2 regions of the Rhizobium aureum genome follow, and region 2 is predicted to be linked to the other one. Evidence: predicted binding sites of a transcription regulator. Region 2 holds the regulator's gene; the other holds the start of a gene.
The links. Region 2 encodes LexA, which represses DNA repair genes until DNA is damaged. Its sites were predicted from a motif close to TGTTCNNNNTGTGTTCNG; they were not measured.

Region 1: PH552_RS23270 (PA0069 family radical SAM protein) is a predicted target of LexA. The motif match lies at 5,484-5,501, and genes of this name have one in related genera.

Annotation. Positions count from the first base shown of each region.
Region 1 covers NZ_JAQJCI010000012.1:8,287-15,582, forward strand. The annotation lists gene PH552_RS23240 (polyprenyl synthetase family protein) at 1-836, shown strand, start outside; gene PH552_RS23245 (tetratricopeptide repeat protein) at 961-2,820, shown strand; gene PH552_RS23250 (4-(cytidine 5'-diphospho)-2-C-methyl-D-erythritol kinase) at 2,829-3,743, shown strand; gene moaB (molybdenum cofactor biosynthesis protein B) at 3,743-4,297, shown strand; gene PH552_RS23260 (hypothetical protein) at 4,319-4,633, opposite strand; gene PH552_RS23265 (glycosyltransferase family 2 protein) at 4,812-5,330, opposite strand; gene PH552_RS23270 (PA0069 family radical SAM protein) at 5,571-6,728, shown strand; gene PH552_RS23275 (ribonuclease HII) at 6,833-7,296, shown strand, end outside.
Region 2 covers NZ_JAQJCI010000004.1:337,128-344,423, forward strand. The annotation lists partial or broken gene PH552_RS12980 (ComEC/Rec2 family competence protein) at 1-1,554, shown strand, start outside; gene lexA (transcriptional repressor LexA) at 1,535-2,257, opposite strand; gene PH552_RS12990 (VOC family protein) at 2,683-3,570, shown strand; gene kdsA (3-deoxy-8-phosphooctulonate synthase) at 3,567-4,406, shown strand; gene eno (phosphopyruvate hydratase) at 4,556-5,830, shown strand; gene PH552_RS13005 (FtsB family cell division protein) at 6,052-6,363, shown strand; gene pdhA (pyruvate dehydrogenase (acetyl-transferring) E1 component subunit alpha) at 6,521-7,296, shown strand, end outside.

The DNA.
Region 1 (7,296 bases), on a different contig from region 2:
TGCGCCCGATGTTGACGATCGCGTCTGCCGCACTTTACGGCTATCAGGGCGATAATCACATCAAGCTCGCAACATCGGTCGAATTCCTGCATACGGCGACGCTGCTGCATGACGACGTGGTCGATGAAAGCGATCTGCGCCGCGGCAAATCCACCGCCCGCATGATCTGGGGCAACCAGGCGAGCGTTCTGGTCGGCGACTTCCTGCTCGGCCAGGCTTTCCGCATGATGGTGGAAGTCGGCTCGCTCGATGCTCTCGACGTCTTGTCCTCCGCTGCCTGCGTCATCGCCGAAGGCGAGGTGCTGCAGCTTTCCGTTTCCAAGAACATGGAAACGACGGAAGACGATTATCTCTCGGTCATCCGCGCCAAGACTGCAGCGCTCTTTGCCGCCGCAGCCGAAGTTGGCCCGATCGTTGCCAATGCCGGCAAGGCGGAGCGCAATGCGCTGAAATCCTACGGCACCAATCTCGGCCTCGCTTTCCAACTCGTCGACGACGCGCTTGATTACGGCGGCAAGGCTGCCGATCTCGGCAAGAATGTCGGCGACGATTTCCGCGAGGGCAAGATCACGCTGCCGGTGATTCTGGCCTATCGCCGCGGTACCGAGAAAGAACGCGCCTTCTGGCGTGATGCCATCGAAACCGGCGATAACAGCGACGAGAATCTCGAAAAGGCCCTCGGCCTGATCACGAAATACGGCGCGCTGGCCGACACGATTGCCCGTGCCGTGCACTACGGCACCATCGCGCGCGACGCTCTGGCGCCTCTGCCGGAAACGCCTTGGAAATCGGCACTTCTCGAAGTGATCGATTTCTGCATCGAACGCGTTAATTGATAGCGGCGACCCGAATTTCTTGCAGGGCCGCTTCAAAAAAGCCATCCTGTTGTGAATCAGTTGACACGAATGCGTTGTGCCGCCGGCGACTTCGCCGGCCATTCCCTTGATGAAAGGCTTTCTAATGCGGCAGAGACTTGCCATCCGTTTCCTTTCGGGCGTAGCCTTGGCGGCAATCCTTTCGGTGTCCGCCCTGACTGGCGCGCGCGCGGAGGATAAGCCGGCAGCAACAGCGCCGGAGGCCAGCGCTCCGGTTGCTTTCGATCCCGATAGCGTCGATACCTTCGCAGGCGCGTTTCTCGCTGCCCGCACGGCCGATGTCGATCACGACTACGACACAGCCATCACGCTTTATAAAAAGGCGCTGATGATCGACCCCAGCAATTCCGAAATCCGCCAGCGTCTGATGATCTCGCTGCTGCTCAACGGCAATCTGGAAGAAGGCGTCAAATACGCCAACGAGCTGAAAAGCGATCCCTCTGTCGAGCGCGTGACCACGATCGTGCGCGGCATGGATGCCATCCGTCGCCACGAATACCGCACCGCGCAGGAAATCCTCAAATATAACGGTCCGAACGATCTCGACCGGATGATGACCAACCTGCTTTCCGCCTGGGCCCGGGCCGGATCTGGCCGCGGCAAGGAAGCGATCTCGATGATCGACAAGATGAAGGGCCCGGACTGGTTCAACATCTTCAAGAACTATCATGCCGGAGCCATCGCGCTGACATTGGGTGACCTCAAATCGGCACGCTCGCATCTCAACGATGCGATCCTCGACAAGACGGGCGGTGCAACGGCTCCCGATACCTTCATGCGCGCGGTCATGGCGCTTGCACGGCTCGAAGCCAAGGCCGGCGACAAGCAGAAGGCGCTGGATGCGATCTCGGTCGGCGACAACCTCGTCAGCAACTACGCACCGCTGAATGCGCTGCGCGACAGCATCGCCAAGGGCGACACGCCGGACCAACAGGTCACCAATGCGAGCCAGGGCGCGGCCGCCGTGCTCTTCACCATCGGCGCCGCACTGAACCGCGACGGCGCCGAAGACGTGGTCTCGCTCTACCTGCAGATTGCCAATTCGCTCGATCCCAAGGCCGCCGATACGCTGGTTCTTCTCGGCGGACTTGCCGAAAAGCGGGAGCAGACCGATCGCGCCATCACCTTCTACAAGAAGGTGCCTGATGATTCGCCGATGGCCCGCATTTCCGAGCTGCAGCTCGGTCTTGCGCTTGCCCAGTCCGGCAAGGTCGACGATGCTCGCAAACACCTGAAAGCGTTGATCGATTCCGATCCCAACGATGTTCGCAGCTATCTTGCCTATGGCAGCGTCCTTTCCGACGCCAAGGATTTTCAGGCCATGGCCGAGAACTACGACAAGGCCGTACAGATCATCGGCCCGGTGCCGAAGCGTAGCGATTGGGCCGTGTTCTTCCAGCGCGGCATCGCTTATGAGCGGCTGAAGAAGTGGCCGGAAGCCGAGCCGAACTTCAAGAAGGCGCTCGAACTGAACCCGGATCAGCCACAGGTGCTGAACTATCTCGGCTATTCCTGGGTCGACATGAACATGAACCTCGACCAGGGCCTGGACATGATCAAGAAGGCCGTCGACCTGAAGCCGGATGACGGCTACATCGTCGACTCGCTCGGCTGGGCCTATTTCCGCCTGAACCGCTTCGACGAAGCGGTGAACGAGCTGGAACGGGCGGCACAGCTGAAGGCCGGCGATCCGACGATCAACGACCACCTGGGCGACGCCTATTGGCGTGTGAACCGCAAGCTCGAAGCCGTCTACCAGTGGAACCGCGCACTCGCCTCGAAGCCGGAAGAAGCCGATATTCCGAAGATCAAGGAAAAGGTCGAGAAGGGCCTGCCCGTGCTCGATAACGATCCGAAGACCGTCGACAAGAGCAAGCTACCCGATCCCGCGCCTGCGCCTTCGCCCGACACGAACGCTCCGGCGCCGGTCGACAAGAAGTCCTAAGACTTCCCATGAATACGGTCTTGGCAGCGGGCGATTTCGACCTCATGGAGGAAGCGCCCGCGAAGATCAATCTTGCGCTGCATGTGACCGGCCGCCGCGCCGACGGCTATCACCTGCTCGACATGCTCGTCAGTTTTGCCCGCCATGGTGATCGCGTCGCATTCCGCGCAAGCGCGCAGGATGAGTTCAGCCTTTCCGGGCGCTTCGGCCCACTACTGTCGGCAGATGCCGAGGCTGGCGACAATCTCGTGTTCAAGGCGCGCGATCTGCTGCGGCAGGCCGCACAGGCGGCGGGCTTCGATGCACCCGCCGTTCATATCCATCTTGAAAAGAACCTGCCGATCGCATCGGGCATCGGCGGCGGCTCGGCGGATGCGGCGGCGACATTGCGTGGACTGATGCGGTTATGGCAGCTCACGCTACCTGACGAGAAGGTCACGGCCATCGCCTTGAAGCTTGGCGCCGATGTGCCGATGTGCCTTGCCAGCCAACCGCTGGTGGCGCGCGGGATCGGCGAGGCGATAGGCTTGCTGCCGGCATTCCCCTCCTTTCCGATAGTTCTCGGCAATCCACTCGTCGGCGTCTCCACGCCGGATGTATTTCGCCATCTCACCCGCAAGGACAATCCGCCGCTGCTGTTTCCAACACAGATGCCGCGCGGCTCCAGCGAGTGGATCAAGGTGATCAGGAACCTGCGCAACGATCTCGAACCGCCGGCGCGCTCGATCTGCGGTGAGATTTCGGTGCTTTCCGGTCTGATCGAAAGCCAGCAGCCGATGGTGACCCGGATGTCCGGCTCCGGGGCCACCTGCTTCGGGATTTTCGAAAGTGCCGAACAGGCGAAGGCTGCTGCATCCTCGCTTCACAGGCAGAAGCCGGACTGGTATTTCCAGGTGACGGAAACGATTGCGGGAGAGGCATGATGGCAGGTTCAGTCAGCGAAAGATCCTTCATTCCCGTCGGCATCGCCGTGCTGACCGTTTCCGATACGCGAACGCTCGCAGACGACAAGTCCGGCGATACGCTTGTCGCGCGCATTGCCGAAGCAGGCCACAGGCTGGCGGCCCGCGCCATCGTTCCTGACGACAAGGAGCGCATCCGCATGCAGGTAGAAGCCTGGACGAAAGACGATGCGGTCGACGTGGTGATCACTACCGGCGGCACCGGCTTCACCGGCCGCGATGTCACGCCCGAAGCGCTGGAGCCGCTGTTCGAGAAACGTATGGACGGCTTCTCCGAGGTCTTCCATCGTATCTCCTACGACAAGATCGGCACGGCGACGATCCAGTCGCGGGCGACCGGCGGCGTCGCCAATGCCACCTTCATCTTCGTGCTGCCGGGATCGCCCGGCGCCTGCAAGGATGCCTGGGACGGCATTTTGAAGGCGCAGCTCGATTATCGCCATATGCCCTGCAATTTCGTGGAGATCATGCCGCGCCTCGATGAGCATCTGAAGCGCGGCGCCGTCTCCAAGTAGATCTGCTCATCGCGGACATTCCTATGCCTTCGGCCCTGGCAGGGCAGGAATTGATTCCCAATTATCGCCGCTGAGAATGATGCAGCTGCGCCCCGAGGCGTCGGTGATCAACAGCGTCCAGCTACCGCTCTCAGCGGCGTAGATCTCCACGATCGTATTGGGATCGAGCTTGCCGACCGCCGAAAGTTTTTCGGAAAGGTTGTCGCCAAGAAAGGCGACGATATCGAAGCGCTGGGCGCAAACCAGCATCGCCTGGGAACCTGCAACGCCGGGAAAAAGGATCGCACTTGACATGAGAGCCATGGACAAGAGGCGGTAAAGCATCGTGCGTTTCATGACGCACCTCCCTTCGCCGGTATCCCGGCGGACAAGGAGTGTGCCGCTGACCTGCTCCGCCGCATATCGGCATCTTCATGGTCGGCCGCCCGACGCGACACGCGTAAGGTGCCGCCACAGGAAAATTATCGCAGGTATTTGCAGCTTTTCAAATGAAATCTGGCTCGAAACCCACGTGCTATCGTGCCGCCCGCGCCACCCACGAGGGTATGAGCTCGCTTGAAAGGCTGCGGCCTTTGCGGCCTTTAGCGAATTCGGCCAGCCGCATGCCGGTTCTGGCAGCCGCGATGGCCTGAGCCTTCGACAAAAGCAATCCCAGTTCCAAAGGCTGCGTGCCCTTGCGAATGCGCTGAAGGAGGGGCCGGCGATAACCGCGCGACGCAGTGAAGCGTGCCGGGGCTTTGTTCAGGGAGACATATTCCGCGATCTCGTCGATCCAGCCCGCCTGCGGCCGGGCACCCGGCTCGACCAGCAGCAGCCAGTCACCGCGCGCCGAACGCAATATGTCCTTGATATCCCACTGCGAATAAAAACGGCATCCGGCGGCATCCGCCACTCGCGAAGTGCCGTCCCTGGAGCCGTGATCGAGCACGACGACATCGCAGACCAGCCCTTCGACCGCGCCTGCCACCAATGTCGCCAATGTCTGCGCCAGCTCGGGTTCGTGATCCTGGCATTCCATGATGACCGTCAACATTGCCCATTTATAAAGCGGCGCATAATTTATTGCCAGCACCTAACCCCCGGGCCGGAACGTTTAAGAAAACCCTGATGCACCACCTCGAAACCATGACACCTCCTTCACCAGCGCCTCGAACGCGTGAAGCGGAAGATGGTGATTCCGGATTTTTGTTCTTGCAATGTTCTCATTTGTCGGATAGGAATTTAATCATCTTAGACGCGGCATGCGATGGCATGAGCCGCCCTGGAGCTACCGATGAACGAGCAGTCCCTTGCAGGGCAGGCCGCATTCGCGCCTGCCAATACGGCAGACGTTGCCAACGCTTTGATCACCGAGGCCGGTCTCAGGGTCGACGCGGAGCGCCGGCGCGGACGCGGCGCCGGATTGAACCCGAGCGGCCGGTTCGAGCCGCAGCAGCGTGAGACCGTCGACGACGGCTGGCAGACATGGGAAGAGCTTCCACCCTTCAAGACCGAAGTACAGGTGGAAAAGCCGCGCACCGCGATCACGCGCAACGAATCCCCCGATATTTCCTTCGATCGTTCCATCAATCCCTATCGCGGTTGCGAGCATGGCTGCATCTACTGCTTCGCGCGGCCGACGCATGCCTATATGGGGCTGTCGGCGGGGCTGGATTTCGAATCGAAGCTGTTTGCCAAGCCGGATGCAGCCAAGCTTCTGGAGCGTGAATTGGCAAAGCCCGGCTACAAGCCCCGCGTCATTGCCATCGGCACCAATACTGACCCTTATCAACCGATCGAGAAGGAATGGCGGATCATGCGGCAGATCCTCGAAGTGCTGAATCGGGCAAACCACCCGGTTGCCATCGTCACCAAGTCGGCGCTGGTCATGCGCGATATCGATATTCTGAAGGACATGGCCGCCAAGAACCTGGTGCGGGTGGGAGTATCGGTGACGACGCTCGACCGGAAGCTCGCGCGCACCATGGAGCCGCGGGCAGCGACACCGCCGCGGCGGCTGGAAGCGATCCAGGCTCTGAACGAGGCCGGCATCCGCACCGCGATCATGGTGGCGCCGATCATTCCAGCGCTCAACGATCACGAAATCGAACGCATCCTCGACGCGGGCAAAGCGGCCGGCGCGCAGGAGGCAAGCTATGTCATTTTGCGGCTGCCGCTGGAAGTGAGCCCGCTCTTTCGCGACTGGCTGCTGCAGCATTATCCGGATCGCTATCGCCATGTGATGTCGCTGATCCGCTCGATGCGCGGCGGCAAGGATTATGATGCCGAATTCGGCAAGCGCATGAAGGGCGCTGGCCCCTATGCCTGGCAAATCAGCCGCCGCTTCGAAATGGCAACGCGCCGGCTCGAACTCACGCGTCGCAATATCGCGTTGCGCGATGACCTGTTCGTGCCGCCTGACGGCAGCGGTGTTCAGCTATCGTTGCTCTGATATTCCTTGCGGGTTTTCCCTGTACCCGCTGGAAAAGCCCCCGGTTCGCCGCCCTGATCCACCGGGGGCTTGCAGGAGATCGGGTGGTGTGCGAGCTTCGCCGCATGTTACGCAGCACACCACCCGATTCTCCAATGTTATTCGAGGACATCCCGCTCGTCCCGACCTTCGAGCTGGAATTGATCGCTCGGCGTGCCGGACATTGGCCCGTTGCCGGAGCAGACGAAGTGGGCAGAGGCCCGCTTGCAGGGCCGGTCGTAGCTGCCGCCGTCATCCTCGATCCCGAGCGCATTCCGAATGGGCTGAACGATTCCAAGCAGTTGACAGCCGCCAGGCGCGAGGAACTGTTCGTCGAGATCCTCGCGACGGCGACGATCTCCATCGCCTCATCCAGCGCGACCCGTATCGACACGACCGATATCCGCAAGGCAAGCCTGGATGCGATGCGACGCGCCATTTGCGGGCTGGCGGTGCCGGCAAGCTACGTGCTGACCGATGGGCTCGATGTGCCGGCTGGGCTCGCCTGCCCCGGGAAAGCCGTGGTCAAGGGAGACGCGCGCTCCTTCTC
Region 2 (7,296 bases):
TGCGAATTGCCGGTCTCACTCACATCATCGCAATTTCAGGGCTGAACATGGCGCTGTCGGCCGGCATCTTCTACGTCGGCCTGCGCTATCTGTTCAGCTTGTTTCCGGGAGTTGCTCAGGCCTGGCCGACCAAGAAGTTCGCGGCCTTCGGCGCGCTTTTGACGGTAACGGCCTATTACCTGATTTCAGGCTTCGGCGTATCCGCCGAACGCGCTTTCATCATGATGGCGATCATGCTGGTGGCCGTACTTTTCGATCGGCCGTCGCTCAGCCTTCGCAATGTCGCGCTATCCGCCATCGTCATCCTCATTCTGTCGCCGTCGCAGGTGCTCGGCCCAAGCTTCCAGATGTCGTATGCAGCGACGCTGGCGTTGGTGTCGGGCTATTCGCTGTGGAAACGGCGGCGGCACCGCGAAAACATCCTCTCGCGGATCCGTCTGATAAGCCCGCTGCTCTTCGTGTCGCGCTTCTTCGGTGGCGTGTTGTCGACCTCGTTCATCGGCGGTGCATCGACGGCCATCTTTTCGATCGAGCATTTTCACCGGCTGGCGACATACGGTCTCGCCGCCAACCTTGCGGCCATGCCGGTCGTCTCCTTCATTGTCATGCCGTTCGGCATGGCCGCAATGCTGCTGATGCCTATCGGCCTGGACGGGCCGTTTTGGAACGTCACCGGCGAGGGACTGGAACTAGTCATCCTGATCGCCAAAACTGTGGCCGGTTGGGGAGGCGACATCACCTTCGGCCGCCAACCCGGCTGGCTGATGCCGACCTTCATTGCCGGCTTTCTGATCATGACCGTGCTGCGGACCCGGCTTCGCCATTTAGGCTTGCTGTTGCTGCTTTCATCCATCGGCGTGGCGGCATTCGGCTCAGGTGTGCCGAAGCCGGATCTGATGATTTCCGAAGATGGTGTCCTGGTTGCGTTGCGACAGGACGATATACTCGCCACAAATCGCGAAAGGCCGCAGGTCTTCATTTTCGAACAATGGCAGAAGGCGCTGGTCGCAACCGAACATCAGCCACCCACCATGCTCCCCGCTGATGACCGGCTTCCGCAGATCAATAAGACGACCGATCGCCGCCGCCGGTTAAGCAGGGAAGAGCAAAATGCAGTCCGCAAGGCGATGGAGGAGGCTCTGGATCGGACAATGCAGGGAAGTTTCGCCTGTCAGAAGGGCGCATGGTGCGTGGCGATGCTCGACAACGGCGCCATGTTGGTCACCATCGAAAATGCCGCCTATCTGCCGCCGGCTTGCGATACCGCAAACATCGTCGTCACGCCGATCCGGCTACGACTTGATTATTGCCGTTCCGGCCGCAATGCTCATAACCGGTGCGACATTGCGCAAAACCGGGTCCATCGAAATGACGCTCACGGCCGATAAGCCTATTGTCTCTGTCGCTTTCGAAAACCCTCAGCGACCATGGACCAGGCACCGAACCTATGATTGGCGCACCGGCAAATTCGGTACGCCACCTGCGCAGATATCACCCGTCAATGATAGTCCAACTGTTGGTGATAACTCGTCTGTCAATGATAGCGCCGAATAAGCCCTACAAGCTTGCCCTGGACCTTGACGCGATCCGGCCCGAAGATACGGGTTTCATAGGCCGGATTGGCGGCTTCCAATGCGATGGAAGCGCCCTTGCGGCGGAATCGCTTCAGCGTTGCCTCTTCGTCGTCGACGAGCGCAACGACGATATCACCGGGATTGGCTGTCGTCGAATTGCGGATGATGACCGTATCGCCATCGAAAATTCCGGCGTCGATCATCGAATCGCCCCTGACCTCCAGCGCATAATGCTCGCCGGAGCCGAGCATATCGGCGGGAACGGTAATGTCGTGCGTGTTGTTCTGAATGGCGGAAATCGGAACGCCGGCGGCGATGCGCCCCATGACCGGTACCGATGCGGAACTATTGTGCTCGTCGTTGGCAACCTTTGCCGGGGCTGGAGGCGCGACTGGCTGGGGTTTGCCGAGGCTGCCCTCGATAATGCTCGGTGAAAAGCCGCGTCGTGGCTGCAGGCTTGAATTATAGGCCTCCGGCAGCTTGATGACTTCGAGTGCCCGCGCCCGATTGGGCAGGCGGCGAATGAAGCCGCGCTCCTCGAGCGCGGTGATCAGACGGTGAATGCCGGATTTGGATGCCAGATCCAGTGCGTCCTTCATTTCGTCGAAAGATGGCGGGACACCGGATTCCTTCATTCGCTCGTGAATGAAGAGAAGCAGTTCCTGCTGCTTGCGCGTCAACATCGTCTTGGAACCCCAAATCAAGAAAATCGTCGTGAAACAAATCCAGAACGGACACTATATGTTCCATATGTGTTCTGCAAGTGCTTAAATTTCGGTAAAGCTTCGCGGAGCCTATCAAATATTTGCCGCCATCGACTGGATCGCTTGAAATTCCTTGCGAATTATATCCGCGCTAATTCATCGATAAATATGAGAAATGCCGCTTTGTTCGCCTTATGGACGATTCACCTCAATCCTGCTCTGCTCGTGTGCGAATGAAGACGGCGACTGGCACATAACTCGACCGCAGTTGAGAATCAGTGCGCTCGGGTTGCCGCAGTTGCGTCCGGCCCACGTTCTCCTGCGCTTTCACGGGCTTGGCTTTCGGCTTGAATTGAGCATTGTATGAGCGCAAATCTGCTTTTGCAGGCAAACAAGGGAGGACCATGACTTTGTCGCCGCATCCGCTGGATCATCTCGTGCTGCCGACCGTCAACATCGCTCTGGCGCGGGAGCGCCTGGGCAAGCTTGGCTTCACGGTCGCACCGGATGCGCGCCACCCCTTCGGCACTGAAAATGCCTGTGTGTTCCTTGCCGACAAGACCTATCTCGAACCGTTGGGCGTGGCCTCGCAGGAGCAATGCGAGACGAGCATTGCCGACGGCAATGTCTTTGTTGCGCGCGACCAAGCCTATCGCTTCCGCGTTGCCGAGGATGGTTTTTCGGCCCTGGTTTTCGGCACGGACGATGCTGTCGGCGATGATGGGCGTTTCAAGGCGGCTGGGATTTCGGCTGGACCCATGCTGGATTTCTCCCGGCCGATGAAGATGCCGGATGGAACGGAACCCACGGCCGGTTTTCGCCTCGCATTTGCGGCGGATCTGCGTGCGCCGGATTTCCTGGCCTTCTGCTGCCAGCGCATCAATCCGCTGCCGGCCGATCGCAGCGTACTCGAGCGTCACAAAAACGGGGTGACCGGCATTGCGCGGGTGGCGCTTTCCGCGCTGAAACCGGCGGTGTATCGCAGCTTTTTCGAAGAGGTCGTTGGCGGTCCGCGGATCTTGGAGCATTCCTTCGGCCTGACGATCAAGGCGGCCAATGTCGATGTCGAAGTTTTGACGCCGGAAGGAATGGAAGCATTCTACGATTTGCCGGTCCATACCAGCGATCCCGGGCTGCGCGCACGCGCAATCCTTTTCAAAACGCGCGATCTTTCCGTGACATCGTCGCATTTCGCTGCTAACGGCGTCACCTACACGCGTAAGAACAATCGTATACTGGCAAGGCTGGCGCCCGGACAGGGCGCATTGTTCGCCTTCGAGGAGATAGCATGACCACGAATTCCGAAGTCACCGTCGGTGAGGGTGCCTCCAAGGTCCTCTTTTCCAACAGCGCCAAGCTGTCGCTGATTGCCGGCCCCTGCCAGATGGAAAGCCGCGACCATGCTTTCATGGTTGCCGGCGTCCTGAAGGAACTCTGCGGCAAGCTCGGCATCGGCCTTGTCTACAAGTCGTCCTTCGACAAGGCCAACCGTACGTCACTGTCGGGCAAGCGCGGCATCGGCCTGGAAAAGGCGCTGGAGGTCTTTGCCGACCTCAAGAAGGAATATGGCTTTCCGGTTTTGACCGACATCCACACGGAAGAGCAGTGCGCCATCGTTTCCAAGACGGTCGATATCCTGCAGATCCCGGCCTTCCTGTCGCGCCAGACCGATCTTCTTGTTGCCGCGGCCAAGACCGGCCGTGTCGTCAACGTCAAGAAGGGGCAGTTCCTTGCGCCTTGGGATATGAAGAATGTGCTTGCCAAGCTCAATGAGAGCGGCAATCCGAACATTCTTCTCTGCGAGCGCGGGGCTTCCTTTGGCTATAACACGCTGGTCTCGGATATGCGCTCGCTGCCGATCATGGCAGCGATGGGCGCACCCGTCATCTTCGATGCGACCCATTCCGTACAGCAGCCTGGCGGGCAGGGCGGTTCGACTGGGGGCGACCGCCGCTTTGTCGAGACACTGGCGCGCGCTGCGGTCGCCGTCGGCGTCGCAGGTGTTTTTATCGAGACGCATGAGGACCCGGACAATGCGCCCTCGGACGGCCCGAACATGGTCTATCTGAAGGATATGCCGCGGCTTCTGGAGAAGCTGCTGGCCTTTGACGCCGTGGCCAAGGCTTAAGAAATATCGGGCATTCAACAGGCTGACATGAATTTGCTTTACGCGGCCTGCAGGAGTGCCAAATCGCGGCGCGGATCGCCATTGTAATTTCCGCGCCTTCGATTAAGACGATTTAAATCGATTTATAAACCAGCGAGCAGGAAGCTATCATGACCGCAATCACCGACATTATCGCCCGCGAGATTCTCGACAGCCGTGGCAATCCGACCGTCGAAGTCGATGTCTACCTCGAAGACGGCAGCATGGGCCGCGCGGCGGTTCCGTCGGGCGCGTCGACCGGCGCTCATGAAGCCGTCGAGCTTCGCGATGGCGGCAAGCGCTACCACGGCAAGGGTGTCGAGAAGGCAGTCGAAGCCGTCAATTCGGAAATCTTCGACGCGATCGGCGGCATGGATGCCGAAAACCAGATCCAGCTCGACAACATCATGATCGAACTCGACGGCACGCCGAACAAGTCGCGCCTCGGTGCCAACGCCATCCTCGGAGTCTCGCTCGCCGTCGCCAAGGCTGCTGCCCAGAGCGCCAACCTGCCGCTCTACCGCTATGTCGGCGGCGCTCATGCCCGCCTGCTGCCGGTTCCGATGATGAACATCATCAACGGCGGCGCTCATGCCGATAACCCGATCGACTTTCAGGAATTCATGATCCTGCCGATCGGCGCAGACTCGATCCGCGAAGCCGTCCGCATGGGTTCGGAAGTCTTCCATGTTCTGAAGAAGGAACTGGCATCGCAGGGCCACAACACCAATGTCGGCGACGAAGGTGGTTTCGCGCCAGGCCTCTCCAGCGCCCCGGCAGCCCTCGATTTCATCATGAAGTCCATCGAAAAGGCCGGCTACAAGCCGGGCGACGAAATCGCTCTCGGCCTCGATTGCGCCTCGACCGAATTCTTCAAGGACGGCAAGTACGTGCTCGAAGGCGAAGGCCGCACGCTGGAATCCGGCGCCATGGCCGAATACCTCGCAGAACTCGCAGCGAAGTACCCGATCGTTTCGATCGAAGACGGCATGGCTGAAGACGACTGGGAAGGCTGGAAGACGCTGACCGACCTGATCGGCAAGAAGACCCAGCTCGTCGGCGACGACCTGTTCGTCACCAATTCCGCCCGCCTGCGCGACGGTATCCGCATGGGCGTTGCCAACTCGATCCTCGTCAAGGTCAACCAGATCGGCTCGCTGACCGAAACTCTCGATGCCGTCGAAACCGCGCATAAGGCCAACTACACGGCCGTGATGTCGCACCGCTCGGGCGAAACGGAAGATTCCACCATCGCCGATCTCGCCGTTGCCACCAACTGCGGTCAGATCAAGACCGGCTCGCTGTCGCGCTCCGACCGTCTTGCCAAGTACAACCAGCTCATACGCATCGAGGAAGCGCTCGGCCCTCAGGCAAAGTATGCCGGCCGCTCCATCCTGCGCGGCTGATGCCTGATCCGCGCGATCCGCTTGGGTCTGCGACGAGATTATTCGCTGAAATCGAACCGCGCCCCTGGGCGCGGTTTTTTATTGGACCGCGTAGTTAGAGTCAACGGACGGTTAATCTCTGCCGGTTACATTAGCGCTAGGTGTTTGATTTAATGTGATCTTGTCCGAGCCACATTGGCTTTGGAGTGGGGTCGCCTAAAGCCAGAGCGTTTCGAGCGAGTATGTGGACAAAGTATCATAAGAAGAGAAAGTTCGGGCGTTTCATCCTTCCCGCCATCACCATCGCCTTTGTGAGCTATTTCGGTTATCATTGTATCCATGGTGACTACGGCTTGAAGGCGACTGAAGTATTCGAGCAACGTCGCGTCGACCGCGCCAAGGAATTGGCGGAACTGGTCGCCAAGCGCGAACACCTTGAGAAGGAGGTCACGCTCTTGAGCGACGGCTCCCTGGATAAGGACATGCTCGACCAATATGCGCGCTATCAGCTGACCTATTCCAAGGCGAACGAGATCGTTATCTTCAACAAATAGTTATAATTAACCGAATTTCGGTTAATCGAATTTTTTCAATTAATATCAATAGCTTGCGAAGAATATGAGCCATGCAATTATAGCATTGCTGTGGCGAACAATCTTGCCTATGTTACGCCTCACCACAAAACGAGGCTACTCACACAGGGAGGGTTGAATGGCGCCGCGAAAAAACGCGACCGTTTCCAGCCGCAAAACAGCATCAAGGCCTGCCAAGGAAACCAATGGCGGCCCGATCGCAGATTTCGATCGCGATGCGGAGCTCAAGGCTTACCGTGAGATGCTCTTGATCCGCCGCTTCGAAGAGAAGGCCGGCCAGCTTTACGGCATGGGCTTCATCGGCGGCTTCTGTCACCTTTACATCGGCCAGGAAGCTGTCGTCGTCGGCATGCAGATGGCGCTGAAGGATGGCGACCAGGTCATCACCGGCTATCGCGACCACGGCCATATGCTGGCAACCGGCATGAGCGCACGTGGCGTCATGGCCGAGCTCACCGGACGCCAGGGCGGCTATTCCCGAGGGAAGGGCGGCTCCATGCACATGTTCTCCAAGGAAAAGAATTTCTACGGCGGCCACGGCATCGTCGGCGCCCAGGTCTCGCTCGGCACCGGTCTCGGCTTTGCCAATTGGTACCGCGGCAATGACAATGTCAGCGTCGCCTATTTCGGTGACGGAGCCGCCAACCAGGGCCAGGTCTACGAAAGCTTCAACATGGCGCAGCTCTGGAAGCTGCCTGTCATTTTCGTGATCGAAAACAACCGATACGCCATGGGCACGTCGACGGCTCGCGCTACCGCGCAGGCCGATTTCTCCAAGCGCGGTGCGTCCTTCGGCATTCCCGGCATCCAGGTCGACGGCATGGACGTCCGCGCGGTCAAGGCTGCGGCTGACGAAGCCGTCGCGCATTGCCGCTCCGGCAAGGGTCCGATCAT